Regions from separate parts of the Aneurinibacillus baijiui genome, predicted to be linked through region 1. Evidence: riboswitches for the same ligand, from Rfam matches in the RefSeq annotation. Region 1 holds a riboswitch; each other region holds the start of a gene.
The links. Region 1 has a riboswitch for S-adenosylmethionine ahead of metH (methionine synthase). Riboswitches for the same ligand answer to the same signal wherever they lie in the genome.
Positions count from the first base shown of each region.

Region 2: another riboswitch for S-adenosylmethionine. It lies ahead of AB3351_RS14015 (RuBisCO large subunit C-terminal-like domain-containing protein); the one in region 1 lies ahead of metH (methionine synthase).
Region 3: another riboswitch for S-adenosylmethionine. It lies ahead of AB3351_RS04420 (cyclase family protein); the one in region 1 lies ahead of metH (methionine synthase).
Region 4: another riboswitch for S-adenosylmethionine. It lies ahead of cobA (uroporphyrinogen-III C-methyltransferase); the one in region 1 lies ahead of metH (methionine synthase).

Region 1 covers NZ_JBFTXJ020000015.1:35,768-43,314, forward strand. Annotated here, with positions in the region: gene metH (methionine synthase) at 1-2,088, opposite strand, end outside; SAM riboswitch class I at 2,184-2,289, opposite strand; gene AB3351_RS20270 (HD-GYP domain-containing protein) at 2,350-3,432, opposite strand; gene AB3351_RS20275 (EamA family transporter) at 3,573-4,403, opposite strand; gene AB3351_RS20280 (hypothetical protein) at 4,455-4,766, opposite strand; gene AB3351_RS20285 (IclR family transcriptional regulator) at 4,843-5,592, opposite strand; gene acnA (aconitate hydratase AcnA) at 5,819-7,547, shown strand, end outside.
Region 2 covers NZ_JBFTXJ020000007.1:12,336-19,882, reverse strand. Annotated here, with positions in the region: gene AB3351_RS14025 (ABC transporter ATP-binding protein) at 1-814, shown strand, start outside; gene AB3351_RS14020 (1,2-dihydroxy-3-keto-5-methylthiopentene dioxygenase) at 914-1,450, opposite strand; gene AB3351_RS14015 (RuBisCO large subunit C-terminal-like domain-containing protein) at 1,563-2,351, opposite strand; SAM riboswitch class I at 2,435-2,557, opposite strand; gene AB3351_RS14010 (FUSC family protein) at 2,616-3,683, opposite strand; gene AB3351_RS14005 (glutamate synthase-related protein) at 3,842-7,547, opposite strand, start outside.
Region 3 covers NZ_JBFTXJ020000002.1:233,612-241,158, reverse strand. Annotated here, with positions in the region: gene AB3351_RS04440 (YczE/YyaS/YitT family protein) at 1-307, opposite strand, end outside; gene AB3351_RS04435 (DinB family protein) at 482-988, opposite strand; partial or broken gene AB3351_RS04430 (GNAT family N-acetyltransferase) at 1,028-1,311, opposite strand; gene AB3351_RS04425 (DinB family protein) at 2,477-2,962, opposite strand; gene AB3351_RS04420 (cyclase family protein) at 3,055-3,792, opposite strand; SAM riboswitch class I at 3,878-3,978, opposite strand; gene AB3351_RS04415 (hypothetical protein) at 4,333-4,536, opposite strand; gene AB3351_RS04410 (HXXEE domain-containing protein) at 4,547-5,092, opposite strand; gene AB3351_RS04405 (TetR/AcrR family transcriptional regulator) at 5,110-5,697, opposite strand; gene AB3351_RS04400 (DMT family transporter) at 5,825-6,748, shown strand; gene AB3351_RS04395 (MOSC domain-containing protein) at 6,708-7,436, opposite strand; gene AB3351_RS04390 (MaoC/PaaZ C-terminal domain-containing protein) at 7,529-7,547, shown strand, end outside.
Region 4 covers NZ_JBFTXJ020000007.1:41,932-49,478, reverse strand. Annotated here, with positions in the region: gene AB3351_RS14185 (sigma-54 interaction domain-containing protein) at 1-1,627, opposite strand, end outside; gene AB3351_RS14180 (aldehyde dehydrogenase family protein) at 1,667-3,103, opposite strand; gene gabT (4-aminobutyrate--2-oxoglutarate transaminase) at 3,132-4,487, opposite strand; SAM riboswitch class I at 4,797-4,894, shown strand; gene cobA (uroporphyrinogen-III C-methyltransferase) at 5,006-5,779, shown strand; gene AB3351_RS14165 (nitrite/sulfite reductase) at 5,812-7,425, shown strand; gene AB3351_RS14160 (DUF3906 family protein) at 7,490-7,547, shown strand, end outside.

The DNA.
Region 1 (7,547 bases):
TTTCATGACTTCAGCGCTCTGCAATACTTCGGCAACGATCAATTGATTATCATTGAACAAGCGTCCTACCTCATCCATACCATTCATCAGCGGCCCATTGATAATGTCAAGCGGCGCATATATACCAAGTGCCTCTTCAAGATCTGGAAGTAACCCTTCCTTCGTTCCTTCAACAACATAACGGGCAAGCCTTTCTTCTAGTGTGAGGTTCGATACTTCTTCGTTTTTCTCTATTTTTTTCTCCCGGTAAAAGGCGGTAAATGTCGCCAACGCCTCATCCGTTGTCTCAAACAACAGCGTTTCGGAAAGCCTTCGCTCTTCATCTGAAATCGAAGCGAAGCGCTGCAGCTTCTCCGTATTTACAATCGCATAATCGAGGCCGGCTTTGGTGCAGTGATATAAGTACACAGCATTCAGCACCTCCCGTCCTGCCGGGGGCAATCCGAACGATACGTTACTCACACCTAGAATGGTCTGGCACTCCGGCAGCTTTTCTTTGATCAGGCGAATGCCCTCTACCGTCTCTTTGGCTGAACCAATATACGCCTCATCCCCTGTTCCTACGGGAAATACCAGCGGATCAAAAATCAGGTCACGTGGAGAAAGACCGTACTTCCCTACCAGCAGATCATAAGAACGTGCCGCCACCTCAAGCTTTCTCTCTTTCGTTACCGCCATCCCCTTCTCATCAATCGTGCCAACAACTACGGCCCCGCCGAACTTCCGCAAAAGCGGTGCTACCTCAGCGAAGCGTTCTTCTCCGTCCTCTAGATTAATGGAATTAATGATCGCTTTACCTTGTGAATACTTCAATGCTAACGCGATGACATTCGGATCGGTAGAGTCAATCATCAGCGGTACTTTTACTTTGCGTACAACAAACTTCAGAAAGGATTCCATATCCTCCACTTCATCCCGATCCGGGTCTGCAAGACAAATATCAATCACATGGGCGCCCTTCTTTACCTGAGCACGCGCAACCTCTGAGGCCTCTTCATACTTGCCTTCCTTAATCAAATCACGGAATTTCTTTGAGCCGATAACGTTCGTACGCTCTCCGACCATCAATGGGCGGTTATCCTCCTCAAGATAGACCGGTTCGATGCCGGATACGGCATGAGTGTGCAGACCCTGTGCAACACGCGGTTTATACGCTTGAAGCGCTTCGGCAATGGCGCGGATATGGTCCGGCGTTGTACCGCAGCAGCCGCCCGCCACATTAATCCAGCCTTGTTCGGCGAATCCGGCCAGTTTGGCCGCCAGTGCCTGCGGCGATTCATGATAGTGTCCGTCTTCATCCGGCAGACCGGCATTCGGATAACAGCTAACTGCACAGCTCGCCATGCCGGACAGTGTACGAATATGATCGCGCATGAACTCGGGTCCTGTCGCACAGTTTAATCCGACTGAAACCGGTTGAAGATGCTCTAATGAAATATAGAATGCTTCGATATTCTGACCAGCAAGCGTCGTACCCATCGGCTCAATCGTACCGGAGATCATCACCGGTACCTTGCGTCCGGCCGCTTCGAATGCATGCTGAATTCCAATCCCACCAGCCTTCACATTAAGCGTATCCTGTGCCGTCTCTAAGAGAAGAACATCGACACCGCCCTCAATCAGCGCAAGTGCCTGTTCATAGTACGTCTCGATTAATTCTTCAAACGTTACGCCGCCTGTCACCGATAATGTCTTGGTCGTCGGGCCGATTGAGCCAGCCGCATAGCGAGGCCAGTCAAGTGTTGAATACGCATCGACCGCTTCACGCGCTAACTTGGCAGCGGCTAGATTAATCTCTCTTGAACGGTCCTGCACATCATATTCCGCAAGTACGATCGAGGTAGCGCCGAAGGTATTCGTTTCGATAATATCTGCACCTGCTTCCAGGTACGTGTCATGAATGCTGCGGATAAGATCCGGGCGTGTAAGATTAAGTATCTCATTACAGCCTTCATAATGCTCTCCGCCGAAATCTTCCGGGCCAAGGTTCGCCTGCTGCAGCATTGTACCCATCGCTCCATCAATTACCAGAATTTTCTGCTTTAACTGTGTCTCTATTGGCAGTTTCTTCAGTGCTGTTTCATTCATTCTTATCATCCCTTCCGACTCCAATTTTCTATATATAATAAAAAAAGACCCCCTGAAAGAAGGAAGGTCTCTGAGTTCAATAAAAATCAGCGCACTCCTTATCTCCCAGGAAAAAATCCTGCTGGAATTGGCACCGTGTACACGTACATACCGGTTGCCGGGCTTCATCGGGCCAGTCCCTCAGCCTACTCTTGATAAGAAACGATATAAGTTTTCATTTTTCTTATTATTGATCAATGAATGAAAAGAGTCAATAGATAATTATATTGTTCGTACAATTACAATATTTGTCCGCTGCTGTAAATTTACTTCATACGGAGAAGATACAGGTGTACCATCTTTCTCTTCAACAATGCGTACGATCGGCCTGTGAACAGCTTTTGGATCAACAGAAGAGACAACACCCACCTGTCCCGTATTCAAGACTACAGTAGATGAAACCGGATACACGGCAATGTGCTTGACGAACAACCGCACCAATTCAAGATTAAATAACGAATTCCCAGCGGCAAATAAGTATTCTGTCGCTTCATTCGGCGTATAATGCTGGCGATACGAACGGTGTGATGTGAGTGCATCATACACATCTGCCATGCCAACTATCTGCGCATATTCATGAATTTGATTATTCTGCAATTTTCGCGGATATCCTGATCCATCATATCGCTCATGATGCTGAAGCGCACAATGTGCGGATAATAATGAGATGTCATACTGATAGCGCAACAGGTTGAACCCTTCTTCCGTATGCTTCTCCACCCGCATCTTCTCTTCTGGATTCAGCGCGGTCTTTTTGTTCCATAATTCTTTGGGAAGCATCGTCATTCCAATATCAAACAGCAGAGCCCCTACTCCCAAATCAACCAATTGATCACGATTATATCCCTTAGCAAGCCCGATAATTCCTGCAAGCACCGCTACATTTACAGAGTGATGAAACAAATATCCATCAAGTGAATGTAGATTTACCAGATTCACCAGCACTTCTTTTCGTCCGCTCAAATCGCCTAGAATATTACCGAATACATCGCGGAATGTCTTTCCCATATCCGGTATAGAGGTTCTTCCCTTTACTTTCGGTTGATCCATTAGTCCTGTCATTGTCTTGTAGACGGTTTCGACCGCTTTGCGCCGTGTTGTATCGTCAATCACGTCCTCTGGTATGATATCGTCCGTATGCTTATCTTCAATATATACGGTATCAATTCCCATGTCTTTTAAGCGCTCAATGTATCGCTGACTAAGCTCAAGGCCTGTACCGAGCAGGACATGACCCGTCTCTGAGAGGATCGTTTTCGCTATCTTATCTCCTGGTTTTACGGAGCTAATATGTAATTTTTTCACGTAGCAAACCCTACTTTCCTGAACTTTTCTGTCTGAAACTTTCTACCCTATCAAATTGTAGCACAGGTATTTAGGTTTATTACCAAAAACTTATAACAAAAAAAACCATCCCTATGAATAAAGGATGGTCTTCTACCATGCTATATCTTAGTCAGGACGAGCCCAAGCAGGGCCGTACATATTCCATATACCTGATAGGGTCTTAGTTTTTCTTTAAACAGGTAGTATCCCATCAGGATAACGACCAAGCAATTCAGGCTCACTACCGGAAAGACGATGCTTGCAATACCGGTCTGCAGCGCATAAAAGTAGCAGCTGAAGCCGACTACGCTCAATACGCCTACCAGACTTCCGATCTTCGCTTCTTTTAGGCGAATTGGCTCCCGGCCTAATCCTATCGCCAAATACAAGCTGCCCCCTCCATACATGGCTAAAAGCATATCCATCGAACTAATATGTAGCTGCGAGGACTGCTTCATTAGTATTCCAAGTATGCCAAAAGAAAAGAATGCGAAGGCAACACGTCCAAGCCATGGCAAGTAATTTGTATTGCTTTTGGAACCGGGCGTATATTGAATGACCATTGCCGATCCCATCATGCATAGAATACCAATCCAGTGAAGAAAAGGAATTTGTTCATGAAAAATGACGCCCGCTGCAAGTACCGGGAAGATTGCATTGGCTGCAATCAAAGGTGACGTGAGGCTAGCTGGCCCTTTTTCAAACGCTCTTGCCATCTGAATATTGCCGTTCGCGTTCAAGACCCCGATCAGACTTCCAAGCAGAATGGAGGTAAGATTCGGGTGCAGCGTGTGCGAAAGTAAACCCGCACTTAAAATGATTAAAAATGCAATGAAATAAAAGAAAAATTGAATGTTAACCTTGGAAAAACCGCGAGAGGTGCTCCACTTTATAATCGTATTGTTGACGCCAAAACACACCGCAGTAATCAAGGCTGCAAAAAGCCACATACTCCTATACCTTCTTTGCCTTCAAAATTTTGTCTTACTCTGCCGGTCCTACTATTGTTCGTCAAACTGCGAAAGCTGTACTTCATATGTATATACCTGTTCAGCACATACGCGCTGAACCGTCACTTCCGTCTTATCATCGGCCGCCTCCGCGAGCCGGATGATCACATGCTGCTTCTCCTCTGTCTGGCCGCATGCTTCAATCAGCCATGTCAGCGCCTCTTCCGTAAGCGGAAGACCTACGACTTCTCCTGTTGCCGTAGGTACATGCAAAAGCTTCTTGTTGTCAACAAATCCACGTACTGATTCTATTAGCACTTCCATCTGCAGAGGGGTAAGAGTCAATTCATATGTTTGTTCCATCCCGATCCTCCTTGTTTAAAAAGTGTACATCCAGGGTTGAGAAGCATATAGACTACATGCCAGATGACTGCCCTGTCTATTTTAACATGCTCCCCATTCTTTTTGCCGCCACAATGACATATGGCAGATTGTCCTTCATCCTCTCTAAAGTCAGACGGTTGGATGGGCCTGATACGGACAATGCCGCGACTAGCTGTCCCCTTCGGTTAAACAGCGGAACAGATACAGCTGCCGCTCCCTGTTCACGCTCTTCCGAACTTGTTGCATAGCCGCTCTGCCTGATTTCTTCCAACTGCTCTATATACGCATTTTTATCGATAGAAGAAGGCCATGTCGGATCAGATAAGATCTGCTTTTGTATATCATGCGGCGCATAGGCAACCAATACTTTGCTAGAAGCGCCTACGGATAGCGGGAGATGCGCTCCAATCGGTGCCACTCTGCGAATCGTTTCATTGCTCTCTACCGCCTGCACCCGAATCCGTTCATTTTCATTGCGCACATATAAACTGATCGTCTCTCCCACCTGGTCTCTTAACCGCGTCATCTCCGGCAGCAGAATGGTTGCCGGGTCGTCCCCCTGGGGAAGATTGGCAGAGAGCTGCCACACCCGAAATCCCAATTGGTACTTCTCCGTATCAGGATTACGCGTTAGAAATCCTTTGCTTTCGAGTGAGCCTAACAGGCGATATACCGTGCTTTTATTCAATCCGACTTTATGGGAGATCTCCGTTAGCGTCAGTTCTTTTTCATCAATATAACACAGCAGCACATCAAGCGCCCGGTCCACCGCACGTACGGTCATTTTATTATCGGAAGCGTCCATCGTATCCGTTCACCTTCCTGTTTACGGTAGTTTCATTCAACGAAACCCTGTTGCAATATTTGACATTATACCTTATTGATGTTTGTCTCGTAAACTATCATCTAATTTTGAAAAAAAGTTTAAAAATGTATGTACGTTCTGCTGAAAAACCAGTATAATATTATCGGAAAGAGAAACACAGTTTCACCTGACGAAACCGTCACGAAATATGAAGGAGGTCATTACTTTGGCAAAGAAAGATAATTTTGCTGTTCGTTCGTCTTTGCAAGTAGGCGACAAGAAATTCGCTTACTATTCTCTTAAAGCATTAGAAGACAAAGGACTTGGTCCAATCTCCAAACTTCCTTTTTCTATTAAAGTTCTTCTTGAAGCGGCCGTACGCCAATTCGATGGTGTAGCCATTACGGAAGATCATGTGAAAAAAATTGCTACATGGACAGAAGAGCGCGATCCAAATCAAGAAATTCCGTTCACGCCGGCTCGTATCGTACTGCAAGACTTCACAGGTGTACCTGCTGTTGTTGACCTTGCAGCTATGCGTCTGGCAATGAAAGACATGGGCGGAAACCCTGAACGTATCAATCCGCTTGTTCCGGTTGACCTTGTTATTGACCACTCTGTTATGGTTGATGACTTCGGTAACCCAGAAGCACTTGAAAATAATATGAAGCTCGAATTCGAACGCAACGCAGAGCGCTACCGCTTCCTGCGCTGGGCACAGTCGGCCTTCAACAACTTCCGCGCTGTTCCTCCGGCAACTGGTATCGTTCACCAGGTAAACCTTGAGTACTTAGCATCTGTTGCAGCGACTAAAGAAGTTGACGGGGAAATAGAAGTATTCCCAGATTCTCTCGTAGGTACGGATTCTCATACAACAATGATCAATGGTCTTGGCGTTGTTGGTTGGGGCGTTGGCGGTATCGAAGCAGAAGCGGGCATGCTTGGCCAACCGCTGTACTTCGTTACACCTGAAGTTGTCGGATTTAAGCTGACTGGTACACTTCCAGAAGGCGCGACAGCAACTGACCTTGCGCTTACTATTGTAAACATTCTGCGTAAAAAAGGCGTTGTCGGCAAATTCGTTGAGTTCTTCGGCCCTGGCCTGAGCAACATCAGCTTAGCAGACCGTGCAACGGTTGCGAATATGGCGCCTGAGTATGGTGCAACAATGGGCTTCTTCCCAGTTGACGATGAAACTCTTACCTTCCTTCGTTCCACAGGACGCAGCGAAGAGCAAGTGGCACTGGTTGAAGCGTACTATAAAGAACAAGGGATCTTCCGTACGGATGCTACACCGGACCCTGAATTCTCCGAAACACTAGAGCTTGACCTGGGTTCTGTTGTTCCGACACTGGCAGGTCCAAAACGTCCGCAGGACCGCATCGAGTTAACTGCAATGAAAGAAGCTTTCAACGATGCACTGCGTACGCCAGTTGACAAAGGCGGATTCGGACTTGATGATGACCAAATCGCTAAGAAAGTATCCGTTACACATAAAAACGGCACTGCATCCGAATTCGGCACAGGTGCTGTTGTTATCGCAGCGATCACGAGCTGTACAAACACATCTAACCCAAGCGTAATGCTCGGTGCGGGTCTTGTAGCGAAAAAAGCCGTAGAAAAAGGCCTTGTAAAACCTGGCTACGTAAAATCCAGCTTAACTCCGGGTTCTCGTGTTGTTACACAATACTTGGAAAAAGCAGACCTATTAAAGCCGCTTGAGAAGCTTGGCTTCTACATCGCTGGTTATGGTTGTGCAACTTGTATCGGTAACAGCGGTCCGCTTCCAGATGAAGTAAGCAACGCAATTGCTGATAATGATCTGACTGTAGCATCCGTACTGTCCGGTAACCGTAACTTCGAAGGCCGCGTACATGCGCAGGTAAAAGCAAACTACCTTGCTTCTCCTCCGCTTGTTGTTGCGTATGCACTGGCAGGTACAGTAGATATTGACC
Region 2 (7,547 bases), on a different contig from region 1:
CATGGATGAACCGTATGATGTGACGGATAAGCCGAACGCGCGCGAGTTGCCCCAGCTTGAAGGACGGGTCGTGTTCGAGAATGTTCGTTTTCGCTATTTATCAGAAGGAGAAGACGTATTAAAAGGAATCAATCTGACGGTTGAACCGGGTAAGACGGTTGCGCTGGTTGGAGCAAGCGGGGGAGGGAAATCTTCGCTTATCAGCCTTATTCCCCGTTTTTATGATGTGAGGGAAGGAATGCTGCGCATTGACGGCTATGATGTGCGTGATGTAACAATGAAGAGCCTGCGCAGCCAGATCGGTATGGTGCTGCAGGATAATATTCTGTTCAGCGATTCTATCCGCGAGAATATCCTTATGGGGACTCCAGAGGCGAGCGAAGAAGAAGTGATTGAAGCGGCCAAAGCGGCCAATGCGCATGACTTTATTATGGAACTTACGAATGGATACGATACCGAGATTGGAGAGCGCGGTGTGAAGTTGTCCGGTGGACAGAAGCAGCGTATTGCGATTGCTCGCGTATTCTTGAAAAATCCGGGTATCCTTATTCTTGACGAGGCGACTTCGGCACTTGATCTTGAGTCTGAGCATCTCATTCAGCAGTCGCTGGATCGACTGGCGCATAATCGAACGACATTTATCGTCGCTCACCGTCTGTCTACAATTACTCATGCGGATAAGATTGTGCTGATTGAGGATGGACAGATCAAGGAAGAGGGCACGCATCAGGACCTGATGAATCGGCAGGGTGCGTACTATAGACTGTTCACAGTGCAGAATCTGGATGGTGCTGAGGTGACTGAATCGAGATAAGAGGTGTTATTGTCACAGGGCCGATTCGTGAACTGGAGATATTGAAGTATGGAAATGGAGAGGGAGGAGCCTGTAGAGCTGCTCCCTTTCTGTTTTCGATTAGTTTGAGGATGCGGCAGTTTCATCATAAATTGCCTCCCAACCGGCCGGTGTGACAAAGATACGAATGCATTTGATTTTACGATCTTCACATAACGTAAACCAATGCCGAGTATAGGCTGGCACTGAGATCAGATCTCCCGGTTCCATCACAACGTCGAAATAGCGCCCATCAATTCCTTTTAGAGTGAAGATGCCATGCCCATCCACGCAGAAGCGTACCTCGTCATCGGTGTGATGATGCTCTTCTCTAAATTTGTCCAGCAGCCCATCGAGATTTGGTGTCTGTTCCGACAGGACGATGATGTCCTCAGTCTGATAGCCGCGTCTTGCGCTCAGATCGGCGATTTCTGTGCGGAAGGAGTCGATAATTTGCTGTTTTTCTTCAGCTGATGGGGAGTAATTCTCCCGTAAGTTTTCATCTAAGCGGTCCACACCCCATTTTTCATAGATAACATCCTGGCTCTTCAAGAACTCCCTTACTTCATTTCCTTTCACAAGTTGTTCTTTCGTCTCTAAAAATGTAATATAAGCCATAGTATTTCCCCCTTCTTCCGAATATTCGTTCTATAATATGTTTATTTATATATGTCCTGCGGCCCGATAGGTTAACGACTGTTGTTGTACAGCCTGTTGTCCTGCGATATGTTTAGCTAGATGTTGGAATTGAAGCCATTGCAGGATGTGCCATGAGCGGTACAGTAACATCCGGGTCTGCTGCGAGCCGGTGCAGGATGTCGAAGCCATACGGCAGCACATTTATAAGCAGGCAATTGGCTCCATAGTCGATTGCGTATTTGGCTCTATCGACTAATTGATGAACCGGTCCGGTAAGATTAGCCGCATACAGCACGGGACGATCTGCTGCTTTGATAATACGATTATATGCAGCGAGCCGTTCTGCAAGCGGTGCCTTATCCTCTACGAAGAAGATTTCATCATCTTTTATGAGATCGACACCACCTTCAACTTGTGCGGCAAATTGTGTTTCTAATTCGCCGAGCGGAAGTCCGAGGCAGGACTTGAAGATGCTCATCAGCAGTGGACGATCATGTACATTGAGCTGCTCCCGTATTCCGGCGATACCGAATGCAGGTCCGGGAAATTGCGAGAGTAGGGAAGGGGGGAAGTCGATGTCTAGCAGCCTGATTTTTCCGTCCATAGATAATTTGCCGAATACGGTAGTTAAGAGAGCAGGGATATCAGGTGTGATGTTGCGAACCGGATAGCAGACCGATATGATCCCTCGCTGTATCCCGTCTTTTTCATCCTTTATGATTACATCTCCCACTGTGCCGAGGTAGGCAGCCAGCATTTCCTGCCGTGCAAGCGGCAGATCGGTCCAACTGCCTACGGTCATGCCTACAGCGATGCTTTCCGCTTTTTTATATAAATTTTTCGCCTCTGTTTGATAATAAACCGTAATGAATTCGCTCATGTTTTTCACCCTTTCCAAGAAAACAAAAACGCTCTCCTTCTGAAAGAAAGAGAGCGGTACGTTCAAAAAAAGTGAACTTCACGATCTTATCTTCCAGAATGAATGATTCATTCTGCAGGAATTAGCACCTTGCTCTTCACCTATGACGGTTCAAGCAGGTTGCCGGGCTTCATCGGGCCAGTCCCTCAGCCTTCTCATGATAAGAAGAAAATGAAATTGTCTGTGTATAATCATAGTTTTAAATTATTAGTATGTCAATAGGTTTTATTCGTCTTCTCCCTGATGATGGTGAAAAGTGTGCACCAGCTTGCTGAGCCGTTCAAGCTGATTGGCATATTCGAGAATTTCCGCAACTACAGGGAATAAGTGGCCCCACTGCCCGTCGTCTTCTTCTTGAGGCGTATTTTTAACCAGTGGATAAAGCCGCATAAACTCATCGAGCATTCGGGTATTTTCTTCTGTGATTTCTTCCGGTAGGTGCCAATCTTCCCGTGTTTTTAAAATCCCATCATAGGTGAGCAGGATGTTTTTATGATATTCCGTCAGTACTTCAAGCTGTTGTTGAATGAGCGGAAATAGGTGATGTCCAGGCTTAAAGGAAGAGTAAATATGGCGTTCAAATGTACGCAGCATATCCATCTCTTTATAGAGAACAATGATCATTTGTCTGAAGATAACGAGCTTCTTCTGGCTTGAATACGTAACTTTTCTAAGCTTCGTGATTTCCTCTTTATATAGATCATAGAGCTGATCAATGGTCTTAAAGTTAGTCTTGATCTTCTCTTTTTCTTCCCGGAAAACCTTCTCTTCCATTTCATTGTGAATTAATGTCCGCATGAGCACAGAGAATTTATCCCCGGTTTCTGATATTTCTCCGAAGAGCTTATGCTCATAACGGGGCGGGATGAATATCGCGTTTACAAGTGCTGCTGAGAATACACCAATAACAGTCAAAAGAAACCGATTGCCCGCAAAATAGAGATAATTTCCCGTTGATGTCTCCATTACAGCAATGACAGTTACGATGCTAAGTGCAAGGCTATTCTCAAACTTGAGCCGAAGATTGATCACAATGACCAGCATTACCACGATACCAACAATTAACGGCTGGGCTCCTAGAAAATACGTAGCGGTTACGCCAAGGGCTGCACCGATAAAATTCGCTTCCATCTGTTCCCGTAAATGCTTCAGCGTCCGGTATACTGTCGGCTGAATGCTTAATGTTGCGGCAATCGCCGCAAGTACAGGCGGTTCAAGATCGAACCACTGACAGACAAGCAATGCCAGAATTAAGGCAATTCCTGTCTTTAGAATACGTGCTCCGACGCGCATAATACCTCCATAAGTAGCTTTGCTAATAATGTATAATACCACGGTTTTAAAAAAAATCAACAAATAAAGCAGCCGTCCCTGGGAGGAGGACGGCTGCCGATATAGGTGGTACTCACACTGCAAATTGGGAGCTGCAGGTGAAAATTATACGCAATAGATTATTCAGTAGCGATAGACGGATCGGCCTGTTCTTTGATTGGAGACACCATAATAAAGTGCTGCTCCGCCTGATCCTTAAGTTCCTCAATGAGAACGGCTTTGTCTTGTTGGCCGCTCGCTTCTAGTTCGGCAATGTATTCGCCGAGCAGGAAGTTAATGTCTTCTTTGCCTTTATGACTCAACGGGGCAAGTGTAACCTTTGCGGCTTTTGCAATACGTCGTTCGATGGCAGCTTGGTCAAGCCCCATCTCCGGCTGTAGCCGCAGGTATATGGTGCCGCCTGTCATACCGGAACAAATCCATGGACCGGGGTCACCTAACACGATTGCACGGCCGTTTGTCATATACTCAAATGCAAAGCCTTTGATGTTGGCACGAGCGCCGATGCCGCCTAACGTATCATTGATCGGCTCTTGAAGTTCACCGCCGATAATTACATCAGCCCCAGAGAGGCGAATGCAGGCGCGGGCATCCGCGTTCCCCTGCACAATATAGAGACCTTTCTGTGCTCCATAGCAGAAGCTTTTGCCCACAGAACCATTGATAAACTGGCGATTGGCATTAGGTGATTTCATAATCATAACGCGTCCGCCAAACCCGGTCTTACCAACCCCATCCTGTGCACCGCCGTGTACACGAATGGATACGCCCTCTGCATTGAAGGCTGCGAGTCCGTTTCCCGGCACACTTCCATTCTTAAATGTAAGTGAAACCTCAGGCAGATCAACGTAGCTTCCGTCTAGATGCGGTTTAACACGGGCGCCGGAATAGCGGCTGCCAAGAACGCGCTGATCGCTGAGTACATTGGTGAATGTCTCATGAATCGGCGCATGAGGCGAAGCATAGCGATCACTCTCCTCATATCCTTCAGCTCCTACTGCTATGAGGACTTTGGAGGCGGCGCGTGCTGGCTCATCTAGCGGGAATGGCGCAGGTGAGAGCAGGGACGTTAAATCCATCTGTTCTTGACCGCGTGTCTGGATAAGCAGATCGGCACGTCCGACCATATCTTGTGTTCGCTCGAATCCAAGCTCAGCTGTAATGCGCTTGACTTCTGTTCCTAATTCTGTGAACAGACGCTTGAGGTTATCGATTGCAATATCGAAGACGCGTGGTACAAAGCGGCGCAGTCCATGCTCTTTTGCTTCTTCTACGGATTCGATTTGTGTAGCGATTCCTACATGGCATGTATCGAGATGGCAGCCGCGGCACGTTGTGCAGCCCACTGCCAGCATAGCAAGTGTGCCAAATCCGATTCGGTTTGCGCCAAGCAGGATCATCTTCACAACATCGTGACCGCTCTTGATGCCGCCATCGGCCCATACTTCTACTTTATCACGAAGTCCTGCTTCGATGAGTGCTGTATGTGCAGCTTTTACACCAATTTCTACTGGGAGACCAACGTGTTGCAGAGCATGCACCCGTGCTGCGCCCGTACCGCCATCAAATCCGCTTAATGTGATGTAGTCAGCGCCTGCCTTAGCGACACCGACAGCGATGGTACCGATATTTGGTACGATCGGAACTTTGACACATACCTTTGCTTCATTGTTGGCGGTTTTTAATTCAGTAATGATCTGTGCTAGGTCCTCGATCGAATAAATATCGTGGTTATTCGAAGGAGAGATCAGATCTGAACCAAGTGTAGCGTTCCGCGCAGCGGCTACTTTTTCTGTTACCTTTTTGCCTGGCAGATGACCGCCTTCGCCCGGTTTTGCGCCCTGCCCGATTTTGATTTCAAGCAGATTGGATGAATTGGCCAGCTCTATGTTTACTCCAAAACGCCCTGAGGCAACTTGCTGTCCACGCGTTTTAGGATATTTGCCGAGCATATCTTTAATTTCGCCGCCTTCTCCGTTAAAGCTAATCATATTTAACTGATCTGCCGCTTCAGCATAGGCACGGAATGCGATTTCATTCTGCGAGCCAAATGACATGGAAGAGATTAAGAACGGCAGGTTGTGCTCTCCAATAGACACATCCACTTGCTCGGGTGTAACATGTTGGTTCGTCTGAGCTGAAGTAAAGTCAGCCAGATGGCGGATCGAAAGCGGATTCTGCTGTTCCTGCTCACGCAGTTTTTCAGCAAAATCTGCATACGGAAGACTTCCGGCAGCAACCTCGCCGATAGATTTCCAGATACGAGGCCACATGTGGAAGATTTTTGCGGGTCGCGCCTTCTCATCGTTGAAATCCTCATAGCGCTTTCTGCTGTCTGCCTCAAGTGCAGCGAAAGATACCCCAGCTTGGTTACTGCCGCAAAAATTCACGATATCAAGCACATCCGCCACTTCTTGACGCAAACCAATGGAAGAGAAGAGCCGTGCATAGCCGCGAAGCTCGTGAATACCGATTGTGGAGATGACCTTCTCCAAGCCTTTAGTTAACGCATTGAATAGATATTCAACAGAAGAGCCATCTTTTGAGAATGCGGTCGCAAATAGTAGATAAGGAGCTACTGCATCTGCTCCAAGTCCACATGCCAAGGCTACATCATGGAGGTTGCGAATAGAGCCGGAACGAATGACAATGCTTGCTTGACGTCGGAGATTGTCATTGCCTCGTCCTCCAGCTTTCTTTAATGTCTGATCTATTTTTGAGATCAAAAGATGCGGGTCGATCCAATAGTGATTGTCTTGATGTGCCATGCTGTCATCGAATAATAGAATGCGTGCACCATTTTGTACGGCATCTACTGTGCTTTGTGCGATTCGATCAAGCGCAGCAGGAATGGTCTCGCCATCTGCAAAGTAGACAGGCAGCATGTAAGCGTCCGTCCCAAAATGCTCCAGCATCTGCTCAAGTGATACGGTATTCAGAGCAGCGGCTAACTCCTGCAGGCTTTGTCCTTCAAGCAGAAGTGGAGATGGAAGTTCGAGTGCTTTGGTTAGATTTCCGACTTCCGGAAAAAGAGCAGGACGGCCGCCGAGAACGACACGGGTAGAGAAGTGCTCCATTTCCCGTTCGCGGTCGATTGCCGGATTGGTCACGACAGCGACACTTTCTTTAATAAAATCTGCAATGTTCTGCCGCACGTCGGCAATTGCAGCCAATGGAGCATCATGACCCAGAGAGCGAATCGGTTCTGCGCCATTTTTGGACATTTGTTCTGCCAACTGCATATGCTCGCGCTCCCAACCGTAAGCGGCATATTGCTGATTGGTTACGGTCTCGATATCATCATTCGGTGTTTGAGCAGGTTTTACTTCTGCGAAGTGAAGCTGGCTGCGGAAGTCGGCAAAATCGACGCGTTTGCCTGAGCGCTCTAGAATCAGATTCTGCAATTCATGGTGCGGAATCACTGTGACCGATTGGCCGGGGTGTAATTGTACGCCTACTTTTTCTCCTGGTGCTAAGGCTTTGGGTTCGCTTACCATTTCATATACAGGAATGACACCTTGTTCGGAAGAGAAATACAGCGATGTTTCGCTTTCTACCATCCATACCGGACGCAGACCAAGTGCATCTACACTAAATACGCACTCATTGGCATAACGAGAGACGATGCCGGCCGGCCCCTGAGCAAAATGCCCCCATGTTTGTCGGTAGTATACATATAAATCCTGCAATTCCGGACGCAAGTTTTTCATTTCGTTAATAATTGGCGGGAATACCATTTCTAGAGCTTCGAATAGAGACATATCATAACGGTGAATTAATGTTTCAAGTGCGCGGTTCATATTTTGTGAATCGCTGCCGCTCTCG
Region 3 (7,547 bases), on a different contig from region 1:
ATGTATTCGTCGCTTGGGGAAGAATATGCAGCCAGAGAAAAAAGTCCATAATCGGCCCAATCAAAAGCGCGTTTAAAAACGTACCGATATTTATATATCTACGGTCTATAATCAGCGACAGAAGCACAAGCATCAATCCGCAAAAAACAGACCACGTACCGATACTTAGACCGTATCGCTCATATAGCGCGACATTTAACACTTCCCACGGATGCAGACCAAGGTACTGCACCTTGACCGCCATTGCATTGCCCAATCCGAAAAATAACAATCCCAAAAAGAAAAAAAGATACCGTATTCCCCTCATGATTCTACTCCTATCTGAAATTATACTCAGTAAATTTATAATCACTGTAGTATATGTATCAGAAAAGAGCAAATACAACTTGCAATATTCTGCATATTAAATAAGTATATTACTTACTTTTTTGACTACACATTTGTTTACATAATAATTTTATGGTTTTGAACGTTGTTGCTATCAAGAATTAACACGTAATTTTATCTCCCTTATTTGTTCTATATGTCGCTGTTCATGCAAATATATCTGCTCAATCCATTGATCAAGGGGTAATTCACCAAGAGCAGGATGCTTAACTGATTTTTCCGCCAGTATAGATTTATCTTCTATAGTACTTAGAAAAGCTATCAATTTTTTTCTAGAATCGTTTAACAAATCAATTATTTGCTGAACGTTAAATGGTTCTGTATCCGGTTCAACGATTTTTGGAGCCTTAATACTTTTCGTTCTATCTAATATAAGATGAATGTTTTTACGTTCTTTTTGAGTACGATCCGTCTCTTTTATTCCCCATGCAATCGCCTTTATAGATGCCTCTTCCACTAAAAATAAGTGATGGCAAACCTGTGCTATACTCCACTTATTTATATCCGGCTTGCTATTAAATTGAGCATCACTTAATGAAGTAATCTCCTTTACTAGGTTATTTCTTGTTTGATACAGATTATCATTTACTAATGTATTCATGAGTGTTCTCCCTTCATCAGAAAGTATGTACTTACTTTTCTATTTTTTATAATTATGAATAAATAAACAATTTATGATATACGGTTTCAAAAGACTTATATCCATCATTTCCTCCCAATTCAGCGAAAAAGCGATGGTTAAAACCTGATGGTCTTCCCATTTGCCGTTTATCTTAACATTTTTTTGGCTATCCCTTCTTTATGAAAATCTGCTTTTTCTAATACGCGAATGGATCCAATATTGTGAGGCATCACTCCTACTTCTATACGATGTAACTACAAGTCATTAAATGCATATTGTACAATCAGCTGCACTGCTTCTGTGTGGGAGACGAACCGACTTTGAGGCATGGTAATGAAAGGCTTCGTATTGAATATTACTTCCCTTGCTATTAAAGGAATTTTATTACTAATTTGTATTTGAAATGCCGTATACTTATGATAGCTTACACTTATCAAAATTCAATGTGCAGCGCGAGATTTTTATAGTTATAAGGAGGGCTAGCTTTTGAATATAGTGTTTTTTATTATCATCCTATTTTCTTTATTCGCTTCTACAACCATTTCCTGTTGGATATTAAACAAAAAGAAAAACAAATGGTTCGGATTATTAACTGCCTTTATTGTTAATATGCTTATTCTATCCATAGCGACAATGTCCCTTTACAAATTAGATGCTCAAACATTTCATAAACAGACAGACGGATTATTTGATAGCTTAGGTATAGTGGTGTTAGTACTTCTTATCCCAATCATTACATTCTTTAACTATTTTATTATGGAATTAAAAAGAAGCATACTTCCATAACAAAATGTAACGGCCCTTCTGCTAAATAATCCATTACATAAAAGGAACCTTGTTATCTAAAGTCGAATTAACGTATCAAGGGTGCTGATGATCCAATAGGATCCATGGTGAATCATCACCAAATCCTTAGTATCCATAAACGGATACTAAACAGGCGTGTTAACGTATAGTATCTTTTCTCAAAGGAAAATCCATAATGATAATAATAGAAATGTTTTGTTACAATTTACTAAAATATACGATCATTATTTTCTCTGCTGCATTCCTGTTTTTCCTATACGATGTACGATCTAAGAAAGACACGTACCTTTATTTTAAAATGAAAACCTGGCTTCTTTATTTCAGTATGGCCATCGTATTTGCTGTCGTTGTAACTATAGTTAATTTAATAGAGAGCTTAGGTAAACATTAATTATACTCACTTCACCTACTTTCTAAGATGAGATGATTGACGTTGGGTCTTCAACTATGTTGGGACTTTCATGCATTCTGTTTATACACTGATTTGTTTGTTATCATGGGTTTGATAAGAAGAAAAAATTAGGGATAAGGAAGTTCATCATTACAGCGCATCAATTAAATATACAACAACAATATCCCTTGTCGTTTTATCCAGTAAGTATACCTGGCTTAAGCAATGACTTTCTCAACAATATGATGGTCGTTCTTTCCTATAAGACACTATCCTTTTTGAACCTGTTCAATTTTTAGGCCAAAAATTTGCGGCGGCTCGATGCCATTCATTTGAAGGTATGTTGAGAGCTGGCCCCGATGATGCATCTCATGCTCTACCAATGCCATCATAATCCTCCACGAGCTTACCTCATGTCCATGCAGTGTAGGCACTTTTTTTGCCAACAGCTCATTTCCTAAAGCCGACAATCCGTTCATCAGTTGGCTATGACAGGCTTCAAGGTAGCGAGTAATTCCTTCTATATCTTCTCCTTTACTACTGTCATGACCGGGGTAGTTCCATTCCCCGTGCTCCAATACAGATAAAAACATGAGTTGAGAGGAACCCAGATGGCGCAGAATATCCCCTGTCGAAAACTTTCCTTCCGCCGGCTTCCATTCCAGAATCGAATTTGGAACTGTGCCAACATACTGCATGGTGCGTTTACGCACGCCATCCAAAAACTTCGCAAACTCCCCCACATCATGAATCACACCCATCCCCCGCTTTCCAAAATTTTGATTCCATGTACAACTATATTTCGTATTTTGTATTGCAAAATCCTTTTTTCACCTACTTCACCGCTCTATGGCAGCACCGCAAAGGAACGCACCGGAAACCCTGATGCTTTCTTCGGTTTGGGAACAATATTAAAAATCACTGCCCCTTTTGCCGGTACCTTGTCTAAATTCGTTAACAATTCCACCTGATATGTATCCTGTTCCAATACATAATACTCTCCTAGAAGCGACCCGTTCTTTTGAAAATCAACAGCCGAGTCCGTATCAAATGTTTCATGGCCTATTGCTTTTACTTTTCTTTCTTCAAATAAAAAGGTTAACGCTTCCACCGACCAGCCAGGCGCATGGTTATTACCGTCCGTATCCTTATTTTCAAAAGCTTCCTTATCAGGCCAGCGCTTGCTCCAGTCGGTACGCAGAGCAACAAATGTCCCCTCGTCAATCCTTCCGTATTCCTCTTCAAATGTCACAATATCGTCCACCGTCAGGGTAAAATCATGATTTTTTTCCGCTTCCTTTGATTTATCAATCACAACGAGCGGCAGAACCAGCTCCTTTAATCCCAGTTCATCTAGATATCGTGTATTTCTGACAAAATGAATCGGTGCGTCAAGATGAGTGCCATACTGTCCCGCAAATGTAAAGCTTTGTGCAAAGAATCCATCATCGTGCGTAAATAATGTCTTGAATTCAGCGGAAGGAAATGCCGAAAAATGCGGTGAATCCGGACCGAATGTATGGGTTAAATCCACCCACTCCTTTTCTTTTAGCAGCTTCAATGCGTTCATTACATCGTTTGACATACCGCTCACCCCACTATATTTTTTATACTAAAAAACCCCTTCCTACCAAAATGAGAAGAGGTGCCAGTATCACATTAAATGACTCTTCTTATCTTCAGCCTGCATGCTTCTGGAGTTAGCACAGTACTTCCAAAGTCTGTTGCTGAGGCTTCCTCGGGCCAGTCCCTCTGCCTCTCTTGATAAGAATGCTATAAAGTTTATTTACTATTAAACATCGCTACGACTTTAAAAGTCAATAACGAATAGGAAAATTAAAGAAATACCTTCACTTTTTTCTTTTTATGTTTTATTTGCGTAGACAGGGGGTAATATAAAAGTACAAGCTAGTACACTCCTAACAGAAGGGACTGAGGAAGTATGGCATACTTATCAGCGACTTTGAAGGAAAGAATAGGGCTTGCGTTGAACGGAGGGTTTACTGCGCTGGCGATTGGAACGCACGCCAGAAACCGCTTCACTACTGAATAGCACCACCCCATAGCAGAGTAAAAAACAGTCGGTTCCGCTAGGAACCGGCTGTTTTCGTTTCGCTGTACCTTCTTATGGCGTAAAATTTCGTACACCGATGTAGATCTCCCAGAAAAACGAGAGACATTCCCAGGCGATCCACCATAATAAGACTGTACCAAGACAGGGCAGCCAGTTCTTTTTCCGTAAGGCTCGATGAACCAAGTACCCGCCAACAATCAGACAGCCCAAACCAAACAATCCAATGCCAAAGGCAATCAAAAAAATAAAGCCCATCTCCAACCTCCTATGAAATGCACTTGCGCCCAAGAAGTAAGCCGAAGAAAACAACCGGAAGCAGCACAATGCTTAAAGGAACGGCAATCCAGATTAGCGACCATGTAATATACCCTTCTGCAAGCAGGCGGCTGTACATATATAGAGTGTATGGAAGAGCGAGTATGACTGCCGTTACTACGCCCGGTGTATACCCGCGCAGCACCACACTCTGGATTACATGCGTCCACACATTGCCGAACAATACGTGCAGGGCAGCAACATAAAACAGGAAAGAGCCACCATACGCTAGTGTCTGGCTCGTATAAAACGTAATCACCGAGAGAAGGACAAAAATCCAGGCCACCGCAAACGAAAATTGCGCTGTCTTCATGGCAAACCGTCGTTCAAACACTGCTTGATACCGTGTGACAAGCGAGGGAAACCGATGAAGCACCTTCGTTTTGTTTTTGGTAAGCCATGTCTCCACGGTAATAATTTCTTCAAAATCATGCAGCATGAACACAATGAGAAACAGCCAAATCCATGTATACATATTAATGCTATCGAGCAGCATCCCCTCATCCTCCTCTTTTACCGCTGAAGTCCGCGCACAAAAGTATGAATGCTCGCATCCAGGAATTCCTCCGGCTGCATAGACATCATTCTTTCTCCTAGAAGACGCTGCGACATAAACATCCCCATGTTCATCCATAAAAATGCCAGAGCCTGTGCCTCTAGATTCGTATCTATAATCTCTTCTCTCGCCTGCATCTCTTGCAGATATTCAAGCAGAAGCTGCTTCAGCAATCCCGGCACCGCAGCCCACTTCTCATCAAGCCCCGGAAAGGAGCTGATCTCTTTGATGATAATCATAATGATTTCTTGATGCTCACGGACAAACTTCTGGTAAGCGGATGCAAATAAATGCAAATCCTTTTCAAGCTCCCACGAAATCTGCTGCTTTACCTGCTCCAGCACACTGCGGTCTAACGTCCACTGTTTGATAATTGCTTCAAGAATCGCTTTTTTGCTGCCGAAATGACGAAATAGTGTAACCTCATTGACGCCTGCCTCACCAGCGATTGCTTTGGTTGTCACCCCTTTAAAGCCGTGCACCTTCATCAAGGCAGTAGCCGCCTGCAAAATTCTCTCTCTTGTATCCTGTATATCCTTTTCCATCAACACTCTCCTTAATGCAAGTACTTACTTACATTATAAGTTGATAAAATAAAAAAGCAAGATATGAAAAGACCCTGCAGCGAAATTATTTCATAATGAAAGAAATTTTGTGAAAAGGAGCAAGAAGATGATTCGTTTATACAGCACTTTACTCGGCCTTAGCTTTATCTGGGGATTATCATTTGTGTTTATGAAGTGGTTGCTTGAGCCTGCGGGCGTATGGGGAACCGTGTTTTTGCGGTGTCTGGCCGGTGCTCTTATTCTTTTGCCAGCGGTTTGGTGGAAGCGGAGGGAATTTCCTACAAAGCTGCCCTGGGGATCTATAGCGGTAGTGGGAATTTGTAATGCAGCCTTCCCCTGGGGAATGATCTCGCTAAGCGAAACCCAAATAGACAGCAGCACCGCCTCCGTGCTTAATGCGACGACACCGCTTTGGACAGGATTGCTCGGTTTTTTACTGTTTTCGGCCACGCTTACCAAAAAACAGTGGGTCGGTATTTTCGTTGGTTTTTTCGGTATTGTAACATTGATGAATTTCCAGATTGGAGACCTGTTGGGACAACGCTTCATTGGTGTCGGAACCATGGTACTGGCAACGTTAAGCTATGGTTTTGCTTCGCACTATACGAAGCGGTTCTTATCCGGCATCAGCGTGCTGGCGATCACGTTTTACTCCCTGCTGTTCGGCGCGGTCGCAGGTATTGTGGGAATGCTTATAACAGAGCCCCTCACTCCTATGCTGCTGCTCGATCCTCTTTCTATTTTTGCTGTCATCGGACTTGGATGCTTCGGCTCCGGCATTGCTCACCTTCTCTATTATGATTTGATGATGCGCGGTGGACCGGAATTTGCAAGCACTGTCACTTACGTTATTCCGGTAACCGCCATGGTGTGGGGCTATCTCTTATTAAATGAGCCGATTACTCCAAACCTTATCATCGGTCTTCTCATTATTTTCACGGGGGTGTATTTATCTTCACGGTCCGCTAAGAAGCAGCCGGATAGGGATATTACATATCATCAGCAAGATAAATTTTATCACCTACGCTAATTTTTCCGGTTCGCTGTACGGATGCATACACACCAAAATAATTGCTTCTTTGCTGTGCTACTGTTTTCAAAAGGGAGGGCGACCTGTCGCCTGTATCCGGATCAATCGTGATAATCATACACCGTTCACAGTGCCGCTTGACTATGATCTCTGCTTCTCCTACGATTAGATGCTTGCCAAACCATGTCTCTTCAAGAAAAGGAATCGGCTCATAAAGGGATAGGCAAATATTGGGGCGAAAACGACGGTTATCTGCCCGCTCGCCCCAAAGCTCTTCTAGCTTGGCGAGCGATGCATCTGTCGTCAGTAAAAGGTGTTCTTCCTCGATGGCACCGATTGGAACGTGGTGCGGCGCATACTGAATCGCCGAAAGCTCTCTACCTGATGCCTCCGCAAGCCTCTTCCGGAGGGCATCACTCCCCCACATATACGTCTCCTCATTTGGAGTTGTAACCATAATATCAGGAAACCTCTCTGTGCTTTCCGGTCCGGTAAACCGAGCGCGGTATGCGACCATTTCTGGAAGCTGGGTCGCCGTCAGGAACTTCCCCGGTCTTGTCAGATCGAGGAAAGCATGACTGCGATCGCCATATAAACCATAGGACTCTATTGTTGTATTTTGAACGCTCTCCCCTTGAAATGACTTGATTGGATATCGAATGATCTCACCAATTTCTCCAATTACCATATGTCCTCTCCCCTATCTGACTATTTTATATCCTACAAAATTGACTAGATAAAGCCCCACAGCTATGATAAGCGTAAAAGGAGTTTTTGCCTATGTATTTTGAACAGTTTG
Region 4 (7,547 bases), on a different contig from region 1:
TGCGCATGGCGCTTGATTGGCTAATGCCAAGCGTTTCCGCCAGCTTGTATGTGCTTTTGCATGATTCGTACGCCTGGCGAACGATCTGGCCTTCATACCTCTCTAACTGTTCCTTGAGTGTCAGGTCGTCTGACGGTTGTGGTGGCGCGGTATGTTCATCATCATACAGCACACTTGTTACATGCTCAGCCGTAATCATCGCCTCATCGACTGTGACGATAATTCGCTCCAGGAAGTTGCGCAGCTCCCGAATATTGCCCGGCCACTTAGCACGCCGCAATTCTTCAGCAGCAGTATAACTCAGCTTTTTTTCAATTCCATACGTTTCTTTGAATTCTTCAAGAAAACGCATGGAGAGCGGCACGATATCTTCCTTTCTTTCACGAAGTGACGGAACAGTGATAGGAATTACATTCAGCCGATAATACAAATCATTTCGAAATGTTTTCTCTTCGACTTTTTTCTTTAAATCTTGGTTCGTCGCTGCGATAATGCGTACGTTTACCTGAATGGAAGTGGTACCTCCAATTCGGAAAAACTGCTTTTCTTGTAGGACATTCAACAGCTTGGCTTGCATTGACAGCGGTAGTTCGCCGATTTCATCTAGAAGCAACGTTCCTCCGTCTGCCGCTTCAAATAGTCCTTTTTTTCCTTTTTCATGCGCGCCTGAAAATGCGCCGCGTTCATATCCGAACAGCTCTGATTCAATGAGCGACTCGGGAAAAGCACTGCAGTTAACAGAAAGAAAAGGTGCCTGCTTGCGTGGGCTCATGTTATGGAGAAAGCGTGCCAGATGGGTTTTCCCGACGCCTGATTCTCCAAGCAGCAGCACGGTGCTGTCAACTTTGGCAACTTTTTCGATTTTAGTTAGAATACTAAGCATCGCCGGACTGCGTACGGTTAGCTTCATACCGGATGCTTCTTCACGCAGTTGAAGCGTTTCCTCGTAGGTTTCTACGCGCTCTTGCAGTTGGTCGAGCTGTTCACGCAGGTTCAGAAGCTCTGTGATGTCGCGTGAATTGCTGACGACACGAATCAATCGATTGTCCTGTGCGAATACGGGGGTAGCTGTAACTAATAATCTGCGTCCGTTTTGCGTTTCCTGCACAAGATTGATTCGCTTCTGATGCGCAATCACATCAAGCGTAGCGGACCGTGAGAAGATGCCTGCAGATACAAGCTCGTTCACATGCTTTCCGACCATTTCTTCAGCTTTTAGTCCATAGTTCCGTTCACAAGCTCCGTTGACACGAACCGTATACCCTTCTCCGTCGGTTACAAAAATCTCGTCATACGCTGCAGCAATAATGCTTTTTAGTTCTGCATACAGGTGTTCATACTCTGCAGCAACGTGACTTTCCCGGGTCTCCCATGGAAAGACAAGCCATGCGAAGCCGTGCGGCTCGGGCAATAGTCTTCCCTCCCAGAGAAAGTGATCCGCCCGCTGAAAAAAATCGCCATCTGCCGCCCACTTGCGCAGGCGGTCAGATAGCTGGTCAGGGGTCCATCCCTTCTCGAAAAACCACTTTTCAATTACATTGTTGTACTCAAACGTATCGCGTGCCAGATAGCAGAATCCGATCGAGAAGCTATCGAGCAGCGATCCGATGTGGATATCCGCTGGCATGGAGCGCCTCCTTACTATAAGGCGCGACTTGTACGGCTATTACTTGTTGCGATTGAAGCATACAAGTTTCATTTCCGTCATTTCTTCTGTCGCGTACTTGATGCCTTCTCGTCCGACGCCGCTTTCTTTCACTCCGCCGTATGGCATTTGATCGACACGGAACGTCGGGAAATCGTTAATCATGACGCCGCCTACATCCAATTGTTCGGCTGCATGGAGCGCGCGCTCGATATTATCTGTATATACACCGGCTTGAAGACCGAACCGAGAGTCGTTCACCGCATCAATTGCCTCATCGAATGAATCTACAGGGCTGATGATGACAACCGGTGCGAAGGTCTCCTGGCAGCTTACTTTTGCATGTGGCGGCACATTGGTGATGACCGTCGGTTTTACGAGGTTGCCCTCTGCGCCTCCAGTTAATACTTTAGCGCCAAGAGATTCTGCTTCCTCGATCCAGGACGTGATGCGCTCTACATCTTTTTGTGAGATGAGCGCTGCGATATCGGTCGTCTCGTCCAGTGGATCGCCGATGCGCAAGTTTTGTGTTTCTGCAACGAATTTCTCTACAAAAGTATCATACAACGAATGATGTACATAGATGCGCTGCAGAGAAATACACACCTGCCCCATGAAGGTAAAGGCTCCTGTTACGGTTCGCTTGATAATCCGGTCAATGTCAAATCCCTCGTCAATAATTAAACCGGAATTAGAACCAAGCTCAAGCACAACCCGTTTTAAGCCAGCTTTGGCACGAATCGTTTTACCGACTTCAGGGCTGCCGGTGAATGTAATCATCTTGACACGGTCATCACATACCATCTCGTCGCCTACTTCGCTGCCCGGCCCTGGAATCACCTGAAGCGCGCCTTGCGGCAATCCTGCTTCTGCAAATAGATCAGCAATAAAGAAGGAGGAGAGAGGGGTCTGATCCGCTGGTTTTAAAATCACAGCGTTGCCTGCCGCAAATGCTGGTCCTAGCTTATGTGCTACCAGATTGAACGGGAAGTTAAACGGTGTAATGGCGCCAACGATTCCGAGCGGCGTACGTACAGTATAGGCAATTCGATTCTCACCCATGGCTGATGCATCCATAGGAATGGTTTCGCCATGCAGGCGCCGCGCTTCATCTGCTGCAAATTGATAGGTTTCGATGGTGCGCGCGATTTCGCCGCGTGCTACCGTAATCGGTTTCGCGGCTTCAAGCGCGAGAATGCGCGCCGCTTCTTCTTTCTTTTCCTTAAGAAGAAGAGAGACGTTCTGTAGAATGTCTGCCCGTTTATGCGCAGGAAGTTTGGCCATCGTGCTAGCTGCTTCTTGTGCATAATCGATGGCGGCCTTCATATCTTCCCGTGTTCCGATCGCAACTTCTGCAATGACTTCTCCAGAGTGCGGAGAGCGGAGCTGCTTGTAAGAAGCTGCTTCTTTTGTTGTGCCTGCAATATAGAGAGGTTTTTTTGGCAATGTATCGTTCATAATCAAAGCTCCTTTCCTGTTGGATGGATTAGTGCACGTGCAGAGCCGAGACGGCGGCTTCGACGGATTCTTCTAGGATGTTCAGCCCTTCTTCGAGCTGTTCATCTGTAATAACGAGCGGCATTAATACACGCATAACGTTGCTGTATAGACCGGCACTCAATGTAATGAGACCGCGCTTGTTGGCTTCATCTACAATCTTGCTCACGATTTCTTTGTTTGGTTCTTTTGTTTCTCTATCTTTTACAAATTCCATTGCGCACATAGCACCAAGACCACGTACATCACCAATGCAATCGTATTTCTCTGCGAGGCTGTTAAAGCGTTCCATGACTTTCTCACCGATCACGCTTGCTTTATCATTTAGATTTTGTTTCTCGATTACATCAAGTACGGCAAGAGCGGCTCGGCATCCCAGTGGACTTCCTGCATAGGTTCCGCCCAACTCGCCTGGATTGGCTGCATCCATAATTTCCTTGCGTCCGATGACGCCGCTGATCGGGAGACCAGCCCCCATGGATTTGGAGATGGTCATCAAATCCGGTACTACATCAAAATGCTCGACCGCAAACATTTTTCCGGTACGGCTGAAGCCAGTCTGAATCTCATCTGCTACAAATACAATGCCGTGCTGTTTACAAATCTCAGCTACACCCTGTACGAATTTTTTAGAAGGAACAACAAAGCCGCCTTCGCCTTGTACAGGCTCCATCACTACCGCAGCGATTGTTTCCGGTGCCGCGTCGCCAAGCAGGAATGTCTTGAACTCTTGTAGGATGAACTCGTCGTATTGTTCAGCACTCATGCCTTCAGGACGACGGTATTCGTAATGGTATGGCGCTTTATATACTTCTGGAGCAAACGGACCGAATTCGTATTTATACGGCTTGACTTTGCTTGTCATGGACATGGTAAGAAGCGTTCGGCCGTGGAAGCCGCGGGAGAATACGACAACACCTTGACGCTTTGTATATTTGCGCGCGATTTTCACTGCATTTTCTACTGCTTCTGCACCGCTGTTTAAGAACATAACTTGCTTTTCATGGTTGCCAGGGGCAAGCTTGGCGAGACGTTCTGCCAGTTCAATATATGGTTCATACATCATGACATTAAATCCGGTATGGATATATTTATCGATTTGATCATGGAGTGCTTCAACAACTTCTGGTGTGCAGTGGCCAACGTTGATTGTGCCGATCGCACCCGCAAAATCAATAAAATTGTTTCCATCCACATCAGTTAGAATGGCACCTTGTGCTTTTTCTACGAATGTCGGGATTCCGTTGCTAATTCCTTTTGGCACATATTGCTTACGGCGTTCAAGAATTTCCTTAGCTTTTGGACCCGGTAATTCTGTTTTTACATTTGCAAATTTATAACTCATTGAGGCTACCTCCTTAATAATGTAACAAAGATGTACTGTGCAAAATGAAAAGTTTTACGTTGTCTATTTAGTAAAGCAACAAGCATGCCAATTCTAGAAGGCTGTAAAAATAAGCTTTTAACAAGGTAGACTTAGTTGCATACTTTAATTTTAAACCAAAAAAGACTTACTTTTAAGTCTTTTTTGGTTCGATACTGCTTTTGTATTGATGTAAATGTTTTGCAGAAAAATTCTTGCTATTTGAAATAGAGCACGATATAATCAAAACCAATAAATCAAGTAATTCTGATTAAATTAATATGAATTCATTTCTTATCTAGAGAGACGGAGGGACTGGCCCAATGATGTCTCGGCAACCTAATACGGTTAGGTGCCAATTCCAGAGAGCAGCGGCTCGAAGATGAGAAGATGGGTTATAAGCATGATATGCGCCCTTCTTCTTCAGAAAGAAGGGTTTTTTGTATATATTAAACCGATTAAACAGATGTATTTAATTAATTAATAAAGGAGGAATAAAGGTGTCATATGGAAAGGTATATCTTGTGGGAGCAGGACCAGGTGACCCAAAGTTGATAACTGTACGCGGAGTAGAACTACTGCAGCAGGCGGATGTTGTCGTCTATGACCGCTTAGCTAGTCCGAAATTATTGGACTATGCTAAAGATACGGCAGAGCGCATTTATTGCGGTAAGCAGGCTGATCATCACTCGCTGCCGCAGCCGGAGATCAACCGGGTTATTGTCGAGAAGGCACTGGAAGGAAAAGAGGTCGTACGGCTGAAAGGAGGCGATCCGTTTATATTTGGACGCGGTGGAGAAGAGGCGGAAGCTTGTATCGAAGCGGGGATTGTTTATGAAGTAGTGCCGGGTATTACCTCAGGGATTGCAGCTCCCGCATATGCAGGCATTCCGGTTACGCACCGTGACTATGCATCGTCTGTCGCCTTCATTACCGGTCACAAGGCTGAGGGTAAAGATCAGGCAGGAATTGAGTGGGGCAAGCTTGTTGGAGCTGTTCATACGCTGGTGTTCTATATGGGGGTTGGCAATCTAGGGGATATCGTCAAGAATCTTCGCAAACATGGTCAGACAAAGGATACGCCTGTTGCGCTGGTACGTTGGGGTACGTGCGAGGAACAGGAGACGCTTGTCGGTACACTTGAGACGATTGTGGATCAAGTACAGCAGGCTCGTTTTCGCTCTCCCGCCGTGATTGTTGTTGGAGATGTAGTACGCCTTCGAGAGAAGCTGGCCTGGTATGAACAGAAGCTCCCCAATGTAGTCATTGCATAAATTTCTTACGAATATGAAAGGAGAGAGGAACAATGAGCTATAACGCAATCTGGGCAAAGGATAAGGAGAATCTCAATAAAAACGAGGTAGCGAAGCTTGAGAAAGACGGCTTGGATGTTATTGAAGATATTTATGAATATGCCAAAACTGGTTTTGACTCTATAACACCGGATGATATGGATCGCTTTAAGTGGGCTGGAGTCTATCAGCAGCGGCCAAAGGATGGCCATTTCATGATGCGTGTGCGGATTCCATCCGGCAATCTGTCCGCTGAGCAAGCTCGTGTTCTAGCGGACATTGCGCACGATTACGGGAAGGATCTTGTTGATATTACAACTCGTCAAGCGGTACAGTTTCATTGGCTTACCGTCGAGCAATTACCGGATATTTTTGCGCGTCTTGCATCCGTCGGACTCTCTTCATTTGAGGCTTGTGGTGATTGTCCGCGTACAATTGTGGGCAACCCGCTTGCCGGACTGGACCCATACGAACTTATGGATACAACACCGCTGGTAGCGGAGCTATCCGATACATTTTTGCTGAATCGTGATTTCTCCAATTTGCCGCGCAAATATAAAATCTCGATTTCTGCCAATATCTATAACGCAGGACATGCAGAGATTAATGATATTGCCTTTACGCCGGCGACAAAAGTAATGGAGGATGAAGAAGTCATCGGTTTTCATGTATGGGTTGGCGGTGGTCTCTCGGCTCGTCCGTATCTTGCTCAGCAGCTGGATGTATTTGTACGCCCGGAAGAGGTTGTCAAAGTGGCGGTTGGTGTTACAACTATATTTCGTGATTACGGTTATCGTCAAAAGCGTAACCATGCCCGCCTTAAATTCCTTGTAGCTGATTGGGGAATAGAGAGGTTTCTTGCAAAGCTAAAAGAACTGGTTGGCGAATTGGAGACGCGCGGTGACGACAAAACGATAGGCTGGAATGCTGGGTATTTTACCGGTGTGCACAAACAGCGTCAAGAGGGGCTTAATTATGTAGGATTATCGGTTCCGGTGGGGCGCATGTCAGCGCAGGAGCTGCGAGAGTTGGCGCGACTTGCGGATGCATACGGCAACGGCTCGCTGCGGACATGCAATTCACAGAATATCGTTATTACCGGCGTGCCTGATGAGAAGGTAGAAGCGCTGCTGCAGGAAGAAGTGTTAGTGCGGTTAACGCCGTATCCACAGCACTTCACCGCATTCGCTGTCTCATGTACGGGTATTGAATTCTGTAATCTGGCATTGGTAGAGACGAAAGAGCGGATGCGCCAGCTCGCATCGTATCTTGATGATCATGTGGAGATGGAGGAGCCGATCCGCATGCATATGGTAGGCTGTCCGAATTCATGCGGTCAGCGGCAAATTGCCGATATCGGTTTTCAAGGTGCGCTAATCAAGACAGAAGAGGGAATGAAAGATGCTTTCGATATTTTCCTCGGTGGTACATTGGGTGCCAATGCGCAATTCAATCAAAAATTAAAAGGCCGTGTATTGGGTGATCAACTGCACCGGATTATCCTCCCACTGCTTGCTTATTATAACGAAGCTAAACTGGATAACGAACGCTTCTTTGATTTTGTGCAGCGCGTCGGTATTGAACCGTTTCAGGAAAGGCTGAATGCAGCCATTGAGCAGCTAGCCTAGATACGGTTGCAACAGCGTAGGGCAAGGCAAAAAGAAAAATCCGAAAACACGGAAGAAGGGATGGATGGCTATGTTTATCTACCGATTTGACGTGCTTTTTACTGACGAATCGAGAACAGCCG